DNA from 2 places in the Streptomyces sp. Da 82-17 genome. Region 1 is predicted to be linked to the other one. Evidence: predicted binding sites of a transcription regulator. Region 1 holds the regulator's gene; the other holds the start of a gene.

What was found. Region 1 encodes HspR, which represses chaperone genes until heat shock. Its sites were predicted from a motif close to TTGAGNNNNNNNNNCTCAA; they were not measured.
Region 2: a site for HspR is predicted at 5,483-5,501, ahead of lon (endopeptidase La). Genes of this name have one in related genera too.

The regions. Positions count from the first base shown of each region.
Region 1 is NZ_JBJURH010000033.1:50,166-59,235, forward strand. Features, by position in the region: gene ACIDOF_RS35785 (hypothetical protein) at 1-93, shown strand, start outside; gene ACIDOF_RS35790 (YbjN domain-containing protein) at 103-651, opposite strand; gene clpB (ATP-dependent chaperone ClpB) at 821-3,412, opposite strand; gene ACIDOF_RS35800 (pyridoxamine 5'-phosphate oxidase family protein) at 3,523-3,942, shown strand; gene ACIDOF_RS35805 ((2Fe-2S)-binding protein) at 4,193-4,513, opposite strand; gene ACIDOF_RS35810 (hypothetical protein) at 4,517-4,720, opposite strand; gene ACIDOF_RS35815 (helix-turn-helix transcriptional regulator) at 4,850-5,833, shown strand; gene ACIDOF_RS35820 (heat shock protein transcriptional repressor HspR) at 6,082-6,525, opposite strand; gene dnaJ (molecular chaperone DnaJ) at 6,530-7,711, opposite strand; gene grpE (nucleotide exchange factor GrpE) at 7,781-8,488, opposite strand; gene dnaK (molecular chaperone DnaK) at 8,485-9,070, opposite strand, start outside.
Region 2 is NZ_JBJURH010000001.1:325,397-334,466, forward strand. Features, by position in the region: gene ACIDOF_RS01475 (nitrate- and nitrite sensing domain-containing protein) at 1-9, opposite strand, end outside; gene ACIDOF_RS01480 (hypothetical protein) at 374-1,219, shown strand; gene ACIDOF_RS01485 (MarR family winged helix-turn-helix transcriptional regulator) at 1,254-1,829, opposite strand; gene ACIDOF_RS01490 (lysozyme) at 2,045-2,911, shown strand; gene lon (endopeptidase La) at 3,058-5,460, opposite strand; gene ACIDOF_RS01500 (SAM-dependent methyltransferase) at 5,836-6,618, shown strand; gene ACIDOF_RS01505 (methyltransferase) at 6,641-7,780, opposite strand; gene ACIDOF_RS01510 (spermidine synthase) at 7,844-8,530, shown strand; gene ACIDOF_RS01515 (response regulator transcription factor) at 8,632-9,070, shown strand, end outside.

The DNA.
Region 1 (9,070 bases):
CCGGTGCACGCCACGCTGGTGGTGGCGGCCCTGGCCGGGCTCTCCCTGGCGTACGGGACGTATCTGGTGACGCTGGCCCGTATGCCGTTGTGACGCCGAGGACTACTCGGACTGGTCGCCGTCCTCCGGCTTCTCCGCCGAGTCGACGTCCTCGACCAGGCCGAGGTGGTCGACCAGCCAGCGCTCGAACTCGATCGCGGCCCGCACCCAGCTGACCGTCGAGGACACGAAGTGCTCCAGGCTGACGCCGGTGCCGATCAGCATCTGCGCCTCGCCCACGATGCGGACGGTGGTCGGGCCGCCCTCCTCCTCGTGGGTGTGGGTGTAGACCTTGGGCCACAGGGTGCGGCGGTTCCAGTCGTCCACGGCGTCGAGGATCTGCGCCTTGGACTCGACCGGGTGCGGCCGGTCGTAGAACGTCCGCACCGAGAAGACCTGCTGGTCGCCCTCGCCGCGGAACATGAAGTACGTGCGGAAGTTCTCCCACGGCGCCGCGAGGTCGCCCTCGTCGTCGACGACGTGCTTGAGCTCCATCTGGTCCAGGAGCTGCTTCACCAGGTCCTGATCGGGGACGACGGGGCCCGCCGGTCCTGCGGCCTGCGGTTCCGGCTGGCCCCCGAAGTTCGGAATCGAGGACGGGTCGATGCTCACCGTGTATTTCCCTTCGTACGGATTCCGCCCATCCTCCACCATCGAAGGGCGGTCGCCGCAACCCCTGGCGGCGGCGATCCGCCACGAGCCGAACTTCGGGGTCCGCGCCCCTTACTCCGAGCCGCCTGCACCGAGCCCGTTGCTGCGCGGGCCCTTACTGCACGGGCCCTTACTGCGCGGGCCCCACGAGCAGCTCGTCCCCGACCCGGTCCACGCGGACCGTGTCGCCGTCCCTGACCTCGCCGGCGAGGATCTCCCGGGCGAGCCGGTCGCCGATCGCGGTCTGCACGAGGCGGCGCAGCGGGCGGGCACCGTACGCCGGGTCGTTGCCCTCGTCCGCCAGCCAGGCCAGGGCCTCGGGCGTGACCTCCAGGTTGAGCCGGCGCTCGGCGAGGCGCTTCGCGAGGCGGTCGATCTGCAGCTGGGCGATCCGGCCGAGCTCGGCCTTGTCCAGGGCGGAGAACACCACCAGGTCGTCGAGCCGGTTGAGGAACTCCGGCTTGAAGGAGGCCCGGACGACCTCCAGGACCTGCTGCTTCTTCTCCTCCTCGGACGTGAGGGGCTCGACGAGGTACTGGCTGCCGAGGTTGGACGTCAGGATCAGGATGGTGTTGCGGAAGTCCACCGTCCGGCCCTGGCCGTCGGTGAGGCGGCCGTCGTCGAGGACCTGGAGGAGGATGTCGAAGACCTCCGGGTGCGCCTTCTCCACCTCGTCGAGCAGCACCACGCTGTACGGGCGCCGACGCACGGCCTCGGTGAGCTGGCCGCCCTCCTCGTACCCGACGTAGCCGGGCGGGGCGCCGACCAGGCGGGCCACGGAGTGCTTCTCGCCGTACTCCGACATGTCGATGCGGACCATGGCCCGCTCGTCGTCGAAGAGGAAGTCGGCGAGGGCCTTGGCGAGTTCGGTCTTGCCCACGCCGGTCGGGCCGAGGAACAGGAACGAGCCGGTGGGGCGGTCCGGGTCGGCGATGCCCGCGCGGGTGCGGCGCACGGCGTCGGAGACCGCGCGTACGGCCTCGGTCTGGCCGATGAGGCGCTTGCCGAGCTCGTCCTCCATGCGAAGGAGCTTCTGCGTCTCGCCCTCCAGGAGGCGCCCGGCGGGGATGCCGGTCCAGGAGCCGACCACGTCCGCGATGTCGTCCGGGCCGACCTCCTCCTTCACCATCGTGTCCTTCGCGGCCTCCTGCTCGGCCTCGGCCTCGCTGGCCTCCTCCAACTCCCGCTCCACGGCCGGGATCTCGCCGTAGAGCAGCTTGGAGGCGGTGTCGAAGTCGCCGTCGCGCTGGGCGCGTTCGGCCTGGCCGCGCAGCTCGTCGAGCTTCTCCTTGAGTTCGCCGACGCGGTTGAGGGAGGTCTTCTCCTTCTCCCAGCGTGCGGTCAGGCCGCGCAGCTCCTCCTCCTTGTCGGCGAGGTCGCGGCGCAGCTTGTCGAGGCGCTCCTTGCTCGCGGCGTCGGTCTCCTTGCCGATCGCCAGCTCCTCCATCCGCAACCGGTCGACGGCGCGCTGGAGTTCGTCGATCTCGACCGGGGAGGAGTCGATCTCCATCCGGAGCCGGGACGCGGCCTCGTCGACCAGGTCGATGGCCTTGTCGGGCAGGAAGCGGGACGTGATGTACCGGTCGGAGAGGGAGGCGGCGGCGACGAGCGCGCTGTCCGCGATCTGCACCTTGTGGTGGGCCTCGTACCGGCCCTTGAGTCCGCGCAGGATCGCGATGGTGTCCTCGACGGACGGCTCGGCGACCAGGACCTGCTGGAAGCGGCGCTCCAGGGCGGGGTCCTTCTCGATCCGCTCGCGGTACTCGTCCAGGGTGGTGGCGCCGACCATGCGCAGTTCGCCGCGCGCGAGCATCGGCTTGAGCATGTTGCCCGCGTCCATCGCGGAGTCACCGCCGGCGCCCGCGCCGACCACGGTGTGCAGCTCGTCGATGAACGTGATGATCTGGCCGTCGCTCTCCTTGATCTCGGAGAGGACGGTCTTCAGGCGCTCCTCGAACTCGCCGCGGTACTTGGCGCCGGCCACCATCGCGCCGAGGTCCAGGGAGACGAGGCGCTTGTCGCGCAGCGACTCGGGCACGTCGCCCTTCACGATGCGCTGGGCGAGGCCCTCGACGACGGCGGTCTTGCCGACGCCGGGCTCGCCGATGAGCACCGGGTTGTTCTTCGTACGCCGCGACAGGACCTGCACGACGCGGCGGATCTCCTGGTCCCGGCCGATGACCGGGTCGAGCTTGCCCTCGCGGGCGGCGGCGGTGAAGTCGGTGCCGAACTTCTCCAGGGCCTTGTACTGACCCTCGGGGTCGGGGGTGGTCACGCGGCGGCCTCCCCGAGCCTCGCCGAACGCGGACAGCAGCTTCTTGTCACTCGCACCTTGTTCCTTCAGTACGTCCGCGGCCTGGCCGCCCTTCGCGGCGAGGCCGATGAGCAGATGCTCGGTCGAGAGGTAGTCGTCGCCGAGGTCCTTGGCGCGCTGCGCGGCGTCCGCGATCACGGCGAGCATGTCCCGGTTGGGCTGCGGCGGCGCCACGGTGGACCCGGTCACGCTGGGCAGCCCGGCGAGGACGCGTTCGGCCCCCGAGCGCACGGCGGCCTGGTCGGCGTCCACGGCCGCGAGCAGGTCGGTGATGTTCTCGTTGTCCCGGCCCTCGAGCAGGGCGAGCAGCAGATGCGCGGGCGTCAGATCCGGGTGTCCCTCGGACACGGCCCGGCTCGTCGCCGCATTGATCGCTTCCCGGCTCCGGTTCGTCAGCTCGGCGTCCACGTGCGCGCTACCTCCTCGGTGTCACAACCACTCCAGCACACTGACTGGGTCAACGTGCATAAAGTTGAGTCTATTCCACTCAAGGCTGGGCTGCGGCTAGATTTCGGCCCATGGCCATAGATCCCCGTACCCCCGGCCCCGCCTATCTCAGCTTCTGGCGCGAACGGCACGTGTGCACCTTGACGACTCTGCGCCCCGACGGCACTCCGCACTCCGTCCCGGTGGGCGTCACGTACGACCCGGAGGCGGGGGTCGCGCGGGTCATCAGCAGCAAGTCCAGCAAGAAGGTCGGCAACATCCTGGCGGCCGGCGCGGACGGCGCCCCGGTCTCGGTCTGCCAGTACGCGGGCCGTCTCTGGGCCACGCTCGAAGGCCGCGCCCACGTCCGCACGGAGCCCGAGGCGATATCCGACGCGGAACGCCGCTACGCGGAGCGGTACGGGCGGACGCCCTCACCCAACCCGAACCGGGTGCTGATCGAGATCACGCTGACGAAGGCGCTGGGCAGCAGAGCGCTGCAAGGGAACTGACGGCGCCCCGAAAGGGGCGCGGGGAACTGCGCGAGCAACCACGACGGCGCGGCAGCCGCATGCCGACGCGCACCGACCGGCGCCCGCGCCTGCACCCGCGCCTGCGCCCGCGCCTGCGCCGACGGCACGGGACGGACCACAGAAGCCCCCCGCGTACACAACACACAGCGGCGCCACCGTGATCCAGGTTCACGGTGACGCCGCTGCGGGGGGAAGCGCCTGGGCGATCTTTGACGACGGGGGAATCGCGTCAGGCACTGCGGGGGGTGGCGGGGATGGATTCCGGTTCGACGAGCTCGTGATCGCGCTGGTCGAGGTTGACGAAGATCATTCCGTACCGGATCGCGCACCGCACCGGCTGCGGGGCCCCTCGGGGCTTGCGCAGGCACCGGAAGGCGCGCACGTCGTCGTCCTCGTCGTCCCGCACCACCAGGATCGGCTCGCCGAAGAGAGTGACCATCAACGAATCGCCGGGACCCGGAAGGGCCGTGACGAGGTCGATGAAGTGCCACCCGGAGCGATAGGCCGATGCCATCTCGCGGCGGAAGCGGGTGTCTTCAGGGACGGTCATGCGTCAGCCCCAACCAGGGTCGTTGGCGGACTGGAGGCCCCAGCCAGGGTCGTTGGCGGACTGGAGGCCCCACCCCGGGTCGGCGGCGATCACAGACCCGGCCGTGGACGCCGACGCGCCGGTGTCCTCGGCCGACGCCAGAACCCCGACCGCCGCGGCGGCGATGAAGGCAACAGCAACCACTGTGCGTATGAGTCTCTTGGCCATTACCGAGCAACCTCACTTGAAGATGTCGCTTCCTGCCCCCGCAGCAACGACGATGGACCAGACCCCGCCCACAGCACCACCGCGGCCAGGCATCATGTTCCTGATATGCAGGAGCCTGGGGGTGTACATATGGGGAAAGAAGCGGACCGAACGGACCACCCTCATTCGCACACAGAACTGTGCGAGGCGGGGTCGCGGCTGTACGCGAGTGCCCTGCGCACGGGCCGAATAGCCCGGTCAGAGCTGGACGCGGCCCCGTGTCTGATCGATCTGGCGCTGCTGCACCCCGACCCCGACGACGCCTCCTGGCTGCGTCCGGTGCCCCCTTCCGCGGCCCTCGCGCAGTTGCTGCAACCCGTCGAGCGAGAGATACAGGAACGCCGGCGGTTGACGGTGGCCCTGGCCGACGCTTTTGAGCCATTCATGGCCATCAGCGCGATGGACCCGCCCACGACGCATGCCATCACCGTGCTCGAAGGCCTCAGCCTGATCAACGCGACCCTGGACCGGGTGGTCGCCGACTGCACCAAGGAACTCCTCACCGTCCAGCCCGGCGGCGGCCGCTCCCCCAAGGAGCTCACCGACGCCCTGGACCGCGTACAACCCCTCCTGAACCGCGGCATCCAGATGCGCACGCTGTACCAACACACCGCGCGCCACACCGAGTTGACCCTGCACTACCTCGAACAGGTCGGCCCCGAGGTGGAGGTGCGGACGCTCGAGGAGATCATCGACCGGCTGATCATCGTCGACCGCGAGGTCGCCTTCATCCCCGCCCGCAGCGACCGCCGCATCGCCCTGGAGCTGCGCCACCCCGGGCTCGTGGAGTACCTGGTCGGCGTCTTCGACCAGTTCTGGCAGCTGGCCGTGCCGATCAACGAGGAAGTGCCGTACGACCACAAGACCGACGGCGTCACCGGCGTGCAGCGGTCCATCGCCCGGCTGCTCGTCGAGGGGTACGTCGACGAGGCGATCGCCCGCCGGCTCGGCATGAACGTCCGCACCTGCCGCGCCCACATCGCCAAGCTGGCCGCGACCCTCGGCAGCGGCAGCCGGGCCCAACTCGGCTATCTCATCGCCAAGTCGGGCCTTCTGGACGAGGAACCGGCATGACCCCGCACCCCTAACGCCCCTTTTGGGGCCCCTCAACTCCCTGCCCCCGCAACAAGCTGAGGCTTCCCGGCGCCGCGCTCGTACCGCATGGTTGAAGGGCGAACCTCAGTGTCCCGGCCGGGTCCCCTCCGGCCGGGGCGCGTCCACGCACACACCCCCCATTGACCCGACCCCACCCCACACCCCCCAACGCAGCAGGCCCGCTCCCCCACAAGGGAGCGGGCCTGCTGCGTTGCCGAACCGGCGTACTACTCGGGGCGCTTGGGCCGCCACACCACCAGGGCACTGGTCGGGTGCGCCTCCTGGTACGGCACCAGGTCCCGGCGGTACGACGCGTGCACCTGGGCCTCGCGCTGCTGCATCGCCGCCGCCGCGCCCTCGACCGCCGCCGACAGCTCGGCGACCCGGGACTGCAGCGCCGCGACCTGGTTCTCCAGCTCGATGATGCGCTTGATCCCGGCGAGGTTGATGCCCTCCTCCTGCGACAACTGCTGGACGGTGCGCAGCAGTTCGATGTCGCGGGCGGAGTAGCGGCGGCCGCGCCCGGCCGTGCGGTCCGGGGAGACCAGGCCGAGACGGTCGTACTGCCGCAGGGTCTGCGGGTGGAGTCCGGAGAGCTGGGCCGCCACCGAGATGACGTACACCGGCGTCTCGTCGGTCAGTTGGTACGGGTTGCGTCGACGGCCGTCCATCTGCTCAAGCTCCCTTCGCGGCCTGGAACAGTTCTGCCCGCGGATCGTCCTCCGCAGTCGCCTTCCGGTACGTCTCCAGGGCCTCGCGGGCCTCGGGGGTGAGGTCCTTGGGAACCGCCACCTCGACCGTGACGAGCAGATCGCCCCGGGTGCCGTCCTTGCGCACCGCACCCTTGCCGCGGGCCCGCATCGTACGCCCGTTGGGCGTGCCGGCCGGCAGCTTCAGCGTGACCGACGGCCCGCCGAGCGTCGGCACCTTCACCTCGCCGCCGAGGGCCGCCTCCGCGAAGGAGACGGGCACCGTGACCGTGAGGTTGTCGCCCTTGCGGCCGAAGACCGGGTGGGCGTCGACATGCACCACCACGTACAAGTCGCCTGCGGGGCCGCCGCGTTCGCCCGGCGCGCCCTTGCCGCGGAGGCGGATGCGCTGGCCGTCGGAGACGCCCGCGGGGATGCGGACCTGCATCGTGCGGGACGACTTGGCGCGGCCCGAGCCCTTGCAGACCTCGCAGGGGGTCTCGGCGATGAGCCCGCGCCCCTTGCAGTCCACGCACGGGTCGGTGAGGGAGAAGCCTCCGCCGCCGCCCCGCGAGACCTGGCCGGTGCCGACGCAGGTCGGGCACACGCGCGGCGTGCCGTTCTTGTCGCCGGTGCCCGAACAGGCCTTGCAGGGCTGCTGGCTGGACATGCGGAGCGGGACCGTGGCCCCGTCCACCGCCTCGGTGAAGCTCAGCGTGACCTCGGACTCGATGTCCTGGCCGCGCCGGGGCTGCGTCCGCGCGCCCGCCGCGCCGCCCCGGTTGAAGAGTCCGCCGAAGACGTCGCCGATGCCTCCGCCGCCGAAGCCGCCCGTGCCGCCCGCGCCCTGGCCGCCCCCGAAGAGGTCGCCCAGGTCGAAGTTGAACGAGCCGCCCCCGCCGGCGCCGGGTCCGGGCCGGAACCCGCCGTTGCCGAACAGGGTGCGCGCCTCGTCGTACTCCTTGCGCTTCTTGGGGTCGCCGAGGATGTCGTTCGCCTCGGAGATCTCCTTGAACCGCTCCTCCGCCTTGGGGTTGTTCTTGTTGGCGTCGGGGTGGTTCTCGCGCGCGAGCTTGCGGTACGCCTTCTTGATCTCGGCGTCGGTGGCGTCCTTGGGGACGCCGAGGACCTTGTAGTAGTCCTTCTCGATGAAGTCCTTGGTGCTCATCCCCGGCGTCCCTCCTTCCGCTGGCCGGTCGGCTCGCGCCGGCCGGTCACCCGATCAACCGTGATCACGTCAGCCCTTGTCCGGGCCACCGCTCTCCTTGTCGTCCGCCGCTTCGGCGGTCTTGTCCTTCTTGCCCTTGGCCTTGCCCTTGCCGTCCGCGTCGCTCTCGCCCTTGGCGGGCTGCGCGCCGGGCTGCGGCTCGGCGACGGCCACCCGCGCGGGGCGGATGGTGCGCTCGCCGATGCGATACCCGGGCTGCAGGATCGCGACGCAGGTCGTCTCGGTGACGTCCGGCGCGTAGCTGTGCATCAGGGCCTCGTGGACCGTCGGGTCGAAGGGCTCGCCCTCCTTGCCGAACTGCTGCAGGCCCATCTTCGCGGCGACCGTCTCCAGGGACTCGGCCACCGACTTGAAGCCGCCGACCAGCTCGCCGTGCTCCCGGGCGCGGCCGATGTCGTCGAGCACGGGCAGGAGCTCGGTCAGGAGGTTCGCCACGGCGATCTCCTTGACCGCGACCCGGTCGCGCTCGACCCGCCGGCGGTAGTTCTGGAACTCGGCCTGGAGCCGCTGGAGGTCCGCCGTGCGCTCGGTGAGCGCGGCACGGGCCTGGTCCAGCTGCGCCGTCAGACCGACGTCCGCTGCTGTGTCGTCCCCGGCCGGGGCCGCCCCCTCCTCTGCGGAGGGAGCGGCCTTCGACTCGGCGGCCTCGGGGGTGTCGCCGGAGGAGACGTCAGTGGGCTCGTTCTGCTCGTCGAAGCCCGGGGTCTCCTCCGTCATGCGGCGCCGCCCTTCGGCTTCTCGTCGTCGACGATCTCGGCGTCGACGACGTCGTCGTCGGCCTTGGCCTGCTCGGCGCCGGCGTCGGCACCCGGGGCCTCGCCGCCGGCTGCCTGCGCGGCCTGGGCGTCGGCGTACATCGCCTGGCCCAGCTTCTGCGCGACGGCCTGGACCTTCTCCGTGGCGGTGCGGATCTCGGCGGTGTCGTCGCCCTTGAGCTTCTCCTTCAGCTCGGTGACGGCCTCCTCGACCTCGGTCTTCACCTCGCCCGGGACCTTGTCCTCGTTGTCCTTGAGGAACTTCTCGGTCTGGTAGACGAGCTGCTCGCCCTGGTTGCGGGACTCGGCGGCCTCGCGGCGCTTCTGGTCCTCGTCCGCGTACTGCTCGGCCTCCTGGCGCATGCGGTCGACCTCGTCCTTCGGCAGCGAGGAGCCGCCGGTGACGGTCATCTTCTGCTCCTTGCCCGTACCGAGGTCCTTCGCGGTGACGTGCATGATGCCGTTGGCGTCGATGTCGAAGGAGACCTCGATCTGCGGCACGCCGCGCGGGGCCGGCGGCAGACCGGTCAGCTCGAACATCCCG
Region 2 (9,070 bases), on a different contig from region 1:
TGCTCGCATTCTTGAAGTTCTCGTTCCTCACCGGGGGCGCATGTGACGACGGGTCAACGTGCGACGGGTCAACACAAGTCCCCTCTGGTACGGCTCATGACCATTCCAGTGCGGTTGAGCAGTGGTCGCCCATCCTCCGCCGGGCCACCCGAAGGAGTGAACATCGGCGGGAGGGACCCGGCAAGTTCCTCGGGCACACGCATCGACCGCACGCGGAGCGCCGGTTGGACGGGCCGGGCCCGCTTTGGCAAGATGCCCCGCCGCTCGCTTCCCGGAGGCTATCAATCCGGCGAAAACCCGACGTTCGGACCGCCCCTGAGCTCCGGGTCCGGCCCAAGTCCCGCCCTGTGAAGACCTCGTGCAGACTGGCCGGATGCGTATCGAACTGGCCACGGAGCCCGGCGACCCGGGCCGCCCCAACGAGGACTACGCGTCGGTCGCGCTCCCCGCGTCTGGCAAGGGCGGAACGCTGGTGCTGCTCGACGGGGTGACGCCGCCGGCGGAGGACTACGGCTGTCTGCATTCCGTCCCCTGGTTCACGGCCCGGCTGGGCGGCGCGCTCGGTGAACTGTCCGGTTCGCGGCGAGATTTGGGCTTGCGTGAGGTCCTCGCGGCCGCCATCGCGCGTACCGCCGATGCGCATCGGCAAACCTGTGACCTTTCTCACGTTCGTACGCCTCAGGCGACCGTGGTGCTCGTGCGGTGGGACGAGGAGCGGGTGGAGCATCTGGTGCTCTCCGACTCGGCGTTGCTCGTGGAGGCGGCCGACGGCACGGTCCGCGCGGTCCTCGACGAGCGGCTCGGCGCGCTGCCCGCGGCGGTCGGGCGGCTGCGGGCGGCGGTGCGCGCGCTGCCGGACGGCTCGCCCGAACGGGCCGCGGCGGCACGGGAGTACGTGGCCGCGGTGGAGGCGCTGCGGAACGCGGAGGGCGGCTTCTTCACGGCGGCGGCCGACCCGGACGTGGCCCGGCGCGCGGTGTGCGGGGCCGAGCCGCGGTCGGCGGTGCGCAGTGTGGCGGCGTTGACGGACGGGGCGACGCGCTGGGTGGAGCGGTTCGGTGCGGGCGGCTGGACGGAGTGCCTGGCGCTGCTGCGCAAGGCGGGCCCGCAGGAGCTGATCGACCGGGTGAGGGCCCTGGAGTCCGCCGAGGCGGCCGGGCCCACGGCGCCGCGCGGGAAGCTGCACGACGACGCGGCGGTGGTCTTCGCGGAGCTGTGACCGTACGGCCGGGGCGCGGCGGCCCGGGTGCGGCTCAGCCCTCCTGGCTGTCGTTCAACTGGCCGAGCAGCCGGGCGAGTTCGGCGACCTCGCGGCGGTCCCAGCCGGCCAGGCGCTGCACGTACTTGGCGCGGCGCGCGTCCCGCACGGTGCGGAAGCGGGCGCGACCTTCGTCGGTGAGGCGCATCAGGGAGGCCCGCCCGTCGACCGGGTCCGGGTCGCGGGCGACGAGGCCCAGCTCTTCGAGGGCCCGCAGCTGCCGGCTCATGGTGGCCTTGCCGACGCCGATGTACGCCGCGAGCTCGGTGGCCCGCTGCGGACCGCCCTCCTCCAGGCGTACGAGGAGTCCGTACGCGGCGGGCTCCAGGTCGGGGTGGACGGCGCGGGCCATCTCTCCGGAGGAGGCGCGGGCGCGGCGCAGGAAGACGGTCAACTCCCGTTCGAGGGCGAGGAATTCGTGGTCGGCGCCGGTCTCGTCGCCGTTCCCGGCAGCAGCCTCCGCGCCGCTCCCGGCGCCCGCCTCGGACCCCGTCGCCGGCTCGGCCCCGGAGCGCGGCTCGTCCCCGTCCGCTCCGCCCGCTCCGCCGCTCTCGTGCACGTCAGCAGCCATGAATCGCTTTCCCGTTCCTGAAAGTTTCCCGCTCCGGCGGCCGATCGCCGCAGCTCGGCCAGTATTCCGCAGGAGTAGACCATCGGCAGCCTCCGGCTTCTCTTCCCACGCGGGGTCTACGTGCGTAGCGTCCTGGGTACATGCTCCATGACATGCACACGTTCGGTTCGTTCCAGGTCCCCCCACCGCACTCCTGAGGCCTTCGGAGGCACTCCATGCCCGTGCACAGACCCGGATCCCCCGCCAGACCGTCCCGTTCCCGCTTACCGCGCCGCTCCCGCAGGCCGGCGCTCGCGGTCCTCCTGACCGTGCTGTCCCTGCTCCTCGCCTTCCCGACCACGGCGCAGGCCGCCGAGGACGACATCCCGCCGCGCGGTTCCGCGTACATGGGCATGGGCGTCGCCGAGCACGACGGCGAGGGCCCGCTGCCACCCGACAGCCCGAGCATCGCCGCCGTCCAGACGGAGGGCGTGGACGTCTCCAGCCATCAGGGCAACGTCAACTGGTCCGCGCTGTGGACGAGCGGCGTGCGCTGGGCCTACGTGAAGGCGACCGAGGGCACGTACTACAAGAACACGTACTTCACGCAGCAGTACAACGGCTCGTACAACGTCGGCATGATCCGTGGCTCGTACCACTTCGCCACACCCGACACCACGAGCGGCGCCGCGCAGGCGGACTACTTCGTCAACAACGGCGGCGGCTGGTCCCGCGACGGGAAGACGCTGCCGGGCGCCCTCGACATCGAGTGGAACCCGTACGGCGGGCAGTGCTACGGCAAGTCGCAGGCCGGGATGGTCAGCTGGATCTGGGACTTCGTGAACCGGTACAAGTACCGCACCGGGCGCTACCCCGTGATCTACACGGCGACCAGCTGGTGGAAGACCTGCACGGGCAACTACGGCGGCTTCGCGACCAACCACCCGCTGTGGATCGCCCGCTACAACACGACCCCCGGCGAACTGCCGGCCGGCTGGGGCTACTACACGATGTGGCAGTACACCTCCTCCGGCCCGATCGTCGGCGACCACAACAAGTTCAACGGCGCCTACGACCGCCTCCAGGCCCTCGCGAACGGATAGGGCCCCGTAAGGGGCGCGGGGAACTGCGCGACCAGCCACGACGGCGCGCCAGACAAAGAAACAACCGGAGGGGCCCCCGAAAAGGGAGCCCCTCCGGCGATCGAGGAGCGGGGGTCCGGGGGCGGAGCCCCCTGGACCTAGCCCCGTCAGGCCGCGACGGGAACGCCGACCTCCGCCGGCGCGAGGGCCAGCTCAAGGACCTGCCGAACATCCGTCACCGGGTGCACCTCCAACTTCTCCAGCACCTCCGCCGGGACGTCGTCCAGATCCGCCTCGTTCCGCTTCGGGATGATCACCGTCGTGATCCCGGCCCGGTGCGCCGCGAGCAGCTTCTGCTTGACGCCGCCGATCGGCAGCACCCGCCCGGTCAGCGACACCTCGCCGGTCATCGCCACGTCCGTACGGACGAGACGGCCGGACAGCAGCGACGCGAGCGCCGTCGTCATCGTGATGCCCGCGCTCGGCCCGTCCTTCGGGACCGCGCCCGCCGGGAAGTGGATGTGCGCTCCCCGGTCCTTCAAGTCGCCGACGGGCAGCTCCAGTTCGGCGCCGTGCGAGCGCAGGAAGGACAGCGCGATCTGCGCGGACTCCTTCATCACGTCACCCAGCTGACCGGTCAGGGTCAGGCCCGCCGCACCCGTCTCCGGGTCGGCCAGGGACGCCTCCACGAACAGCACGTCGCCGCCCGCGCCGGTGACCGCGAGGCCCGTGGCCACGCCCGGCACCGCCGTGCGCCGCTCGGCCGGGTCCTGCGCGGACTCGGGCACGTGGTGCGGCCGGCCGATCAGGCCGCGCAGGTCGTCCGCGGTGACCGTGAACGGCAGTTCCCGCTCGCCGAGTTCGCTCTGCGCCGCGACCTTGCGGAGCAGCCGCGCCACGGACCGCTCCAGGTTGCGGACGCCGGCCTCGCGCGTGTACTCGCCCGCCAGCTTGCGCAGCGCGGACTCGTCCAGCGTGACCTCGTCCGCCTCCAGGCCGGCCCGCTCCAGCTGACGCGGGAGCAGGTGGTCGCGGGCGATGACGACCTTCTCGTCCTCGGTGTACCCGTCGAGCCGGACCAGCTCCATGCGGTCGAGCAGCGCCTCCGGAATGGCCTCCAGGACGTTCGCCGTGGCCAGGAAGACGACATCGCTCAGGTCGAGTTCGACCTCCAGGTAGTGGTCCCGGAACGTGTGGTTCTGCGCCGGGTCGAGGACTTCGAGCAGGGCCGCGGCCGGGTCGCCGCGGAAGTCGGAGCCGACCTTGTCGATCTCGTCGAGCAGGACGACGGGGTTCATCGAGCCCGCCTCCTTGATCGCCCGCACGATCCGGCCGGGCAGCGCCCCCACGTACGTACGCCGGTGGCCGCGGATCTCCGCCTCGTCGCGGACGCCGCCGAGGGCGACGCGGACGAACTTCCGGCCCATCGCGTGCGCGACGGACTCGCCGAGCGAGGTCTTGCCGACGCCGGGCGGGCCGACCAGCGCGAGCACGGCGCCGCCGCGACGGCCGCCGACCACGCCGAGGCCGCGGTCGGCGCGCCGCTTGCGCACCGCCAGGTACTCGGTGATCCGCTCCTTCACGTCCTCCAGGCCCGCGTGCTCGGCGTCGAGCACGCCCTTGGCGCCCTGGATGTCGTACGCGTCCTCGGTCCGCTCGTTCCACGGCAGTTCGAGGACGGTGTCCAGCCAGGTGCGGATCCAGGAGCCCTCCGGGGACTGGTCGCTGGCCCGCTCCAGCTTGTCGACCTCCTTGAGCGCGGCCGTGCGGACGTGCTCGGGCAGGTCGGCGGCCTCCACGCGGGCGCGGTAGTCGTCGGACTCCTCGCCCTCGCTCTCGCCGTTCAGCTCGCGCAGCTCCTTGCGTACGGCTTCGAGCTGGCGGCGCAGCAGGAACTCGCGCTGCTGCTTGTCGACGCCCTCCTGGACGTCCTTCGCGATCGACTCGGCCACGTCCTGCTCGGCGAGGTGGTCGCTGAGCAGCTTCGCGGCGAGCTTGAGGCGCTCCACCGGGTCGGTGGTCTCCAGGAGTTCGACCTTCTGCGCGGTGGTCAGGAAGGGCGAGTAGCCGGAGTTGTCGGCGAGCGCCGAGATGTCGTCGATCTGCTGGACCCGGTCCACGACCTGCCAGGCGCCGCGCTTCTTCAGCCAGCTGGTGGCCAGCGCCTTGTACTGGTTGGCGAGCTCGGTGACCGCGCCGGGCAGCGGGTCGGGCACGGTCTCGTCGACCTCGATGCCCTCCACCCACAGGGCGGCGCCGGGTCCGGTCGTGCCCGCGCCGATCTGCACCCGCCGACGGCCCTTGATCAGCGCGCCGGGGTCGCCGTCGGCGAGGCGGCCCACCTGCTCGACGGTGCCGAGCACGCCCGTCGCCGCGTACGTGCCGTCGATGCGCGGGACGAGCAGCACCCGTGGCTTCCCGGTCTGCCCGCGGGCGGCGGCCTGCGCGGCCTCCACCGCGGCTCGTACGTCGGGGTCGTTGAGGTCCAGGGGCACCACCATGCCGGGCAGCACGACCTCGTCGTCGAGCGGAAGGACGGGCAGGGTGAGCGTTGTGGACGTCGATGCCATGATCTCCCCTTCGGCAGTCAAGTTGAGCTACATGGGCTCAATGCTTGTGAGCCTGGAGATGTTCCCTTCGGGCTGTTCGCTCTGAGCGATCAGGCAATCGCGCTCTCGCCTGGGCCGCCTGATTTCTCCCCTCCCCGCCCCTTCCCGAAAGCCTGCGGCAGCTCCGGGGGCTCCGCCCCCGGACCCCCGCTCCTCAAACGCCGGAGGGGCTGGATTGTGCGGGCGGGGGGCGTGCCCCGTCAGGGGCGCGGGGCTGTGACATTTGCGGCTCTGCCGCGGGGCGCGGGCAACCACGACGGCGCTGCAGCCGGAAGACGACCTCGGAAGTGGGGGTTCGGGGCCACGGCCCCGTGTCACTTCGGCATGATGCGCCCCATGGACCGACTGCGACAGAAGCTCAGCACGATCGCCCACGGCGACCACCCCGTAGCCGCCCCGCTGCACGAGACCACCGTGCGGCACCTCCTCGACCTCGCCCTGCCGCGCGGCGACGAGCGCGTCCTCGACCTCGGCTGCGGCGAGGGCGCCTGGCTGTTGCGGGCCGCCGCCGACCGCCCCGCCGTCCGGGCTGTCGGCGTCGACGTGAGCGAGTCCGCGCTCGACCTCGGCCGCGAGCGGATCGCCGCCGCCGGGCTCGCCGACCGGGTCACGCTGCTCCAGGAGGACGCCACCGCCCACAGCGCCCCGCAGCAGTACGACGTCGTCCTGTGCGTCGGCGCCACGCACGCCTTCGGCGGCCTCCTGCCCACCCTCGAAGCGGCCCGCAAGCACCTCGCGCCCGGCGGCACACTGATCGTCGGCGACGGCTTCTGGGAGCAGGCGCCGGGGCCCGAGACGCTCCAAGTCGGCTTCGCCGAGGACGAGTTCATGTCCCTGCCGAACACCGTCGACCAGGTTCTGCTCGACCAGTGGATCCCCGTCCACGGCCACGTCAGCACGCTCGCCGAGTGGGACGAGTACGAGTGGGCCTGGACCGGCACCCTGTCGCGCTGGGCCCTCGACCACCCGGACGACCCGGACAGCGCGGAGGCCCTGCGCACGGCGAACCAGCACCGGGAGGAGTGGCTGCGCGGCTACCGCGGCACGCTCGGCTTCCTCACGATGCTGCTGCGCCAGCAGGCCCGCTCGGAGCCGCAGCACACCCTGTTCCGGCACTGACGACCAGGCGGCACAGAGAGCCTCACCCGCCCGTGGGCGCCAGCCGCCACAGCGACGTCACCTCGCCCGCCCGCGCCCCGTACAGCGGATCGTTCTCGTCCCGGGCGCGGGCGTGGCGGGGGCGGGTGTCGAGGCGGCCGAGGACCGTCAGACCCGCCGCCGCGATCAGCTCGGCGAGCTCGTCGGGGGCGCGCAGCTCCAGACGTTCGGCCAGGTCGGAGATGATCAGCCAGGCCTCGCCGCCGGGCCGCAGATGCTCGCCCGCACCGTCGAGGAAGCCGCGCAGCATCGCGCTGTCCTGGTCGTACACGGCCCGGTCGAGCGCTGTGCGCGGGCGGCCCGGCAGCCACGGCGGGTTGCACACGAGCACGTCCGCCCGCCCGTCGGGGAACAGGTCGGCCCGCCGTACCTCGATCCGGTCGCCGAGGCCGAACCGCTCGGCGTTGTCCCGGGCGCAGGCCACCGCCCGCTCGTCCAGATCGGTCGCCGTCACCCGCCGTACCCCGCGCCGGGCGAGCAGCACCGCGAGCACCCCCGTCCCGGTGCCGATGTCGAACGCCGTGTCCGCCCCCGGCGGCAGCGGCGCCTGAGCGACCAGGTCGACGTACTCGCCGCGCACCGGCGAGAACACCCCGTGCCGCGGATGGATGCGCGCCCCGGGCCCGAGCGCCGGGATCTCGACGCCCTTGCGGTGCCATTCGTACGCCCCGACGACGCCGAGCAGGTCGCGCAGCGAGCCCACGCCGGGCCCCTCGGCCGGCTTCCCGTAGGCGTGCGCGCAGGCCGCCGCCACGTCCGGCGCCCCCTTCAGGGCGACCCGCAGTCCGGCCCCGTCCGGGTTCTCGTACGGGATCAGGAGCAGGCCCAGAATCCTTGCCCTGCGGGCCTGTTCGCGGCGCTGGAGGTGGAAGGCCTCCGCCGGGGAGGGCGGCTGCGCGGGCGGCTTGCGCCTGCCTTCGGCGCGGCGCCCGAGCGAGGCGAGCAGCTGCCGCGCCGAGCGGTAGTCGCCGCGCCAGAGCAGCGCGGTGCCCTCGCAGACGTGCCGGTAGGCGGCCGCGACGCCCATCCGGCTGTCGGCGGGCACGACGCGGCGCGGCGGCGGGGTCCCGTTCTGTGCGTACCACGTCGCGAAGCGCTCGTCGGCGCCGTCCGTCCACCGCATGACCTGCGGGCTGTTTCCTGACACCGGGACATTGTGCGGCCAGTTCCGGGCAGGATGGTCCGCATGCTTGACCCGTACGACACCGAGCAGCCCGTCGTCCTCGACCGCCGCACCGGCCCGCACGGCGAAGTGGTGCTGCGCAGGCACGGCGACCTGCTGCAGATCATCGCCAACGGCACGTTCCTGATGGACACGTCGGACGGCCGCTCCGAGCGTCTCCTCGTCGACGCCGCCCGCGACGCCCTGGACGACCGGCCCGAGCCGAGCGTCCTCATCGGCGGCCTGGGCGTCGGCTTCTCGCTCGCGCACGCCGCCGCCGACCCGCGCTGGGGCGCCGTCACCGTCGTCGAGCGGGAGTCCGCCATCGTCGACTGGCACCGCTTCGGCCCCCTCGCCCCGTACACCGCGGAGGCGTTCGCCGACCCGCGCACCCGGATCGTCGAGGCCGACCTCGTCGCCCACCTCCACGACCCCGCCTCGCCCGCGTACGACGCGCTCTGTCTGGACATCGACAACGGCCCGGACTGGACGGTGACGGACGACAACGACAGTCTGTACTCCCCCGCCGGTCTCGCCGCCTGCACGGCCCGGCTGCGCCCCGGCGGAGTGCTCGCGGTCTGGTCCGCGCAGCCTTCGCCCGCTTTCGAGAAGGCTCTGCGCAATGCCGGTTTCGACGGGGTACGTACGGAAGAAGTCGCCGTTGCCCGGGGCGTTCCGGACGTCGTCCACCTCGGCATCAGGGCTGCGTAGCCGAGCTGCGGTAACTCCCCGTACGCTCTGTCCCGACACACGCGGGATCTTTACTGCAGATCCACCGAAGGCATTCAAGGCGCATTTTCAGGGGCGGGGCCATGGAGCAGACACACACCTCCCACAACGGCACGGCGGCCACGCCGGGTGCCCAGCGCCGGGTCCTCGTGGTCGAGGACGATCCGACGATCGTCGACGCCATCGCGGCCCGGCTGCGGGCGGAGGGCTTCCTCGTGCAGACCGCGGCCGACGGCCCGTCCGCCGTGGACACGGCCGAGGCCTGGCAGCCCGACCTGCTGATCCTCGACATCATGCTGCCCGGCTTCGACGGCCTGGAGGTCTGCCGCCGGGTCCAGGCGCAGCGCCCGGTGCCGGTGCTGATGCTGACGGCGCGTGACGACGAGACGGACATGCTGGTCGGCCTCGGCGTCGGCGCCGACGACTACATGACGAAGCCGTTCTCCATGCGGGAGCTGGCCGCCCGGGTGCACGTGCTGCTGCGCCGGGTGGAGCGCGCCGCGCTCGCCGCGGCCACGCCGC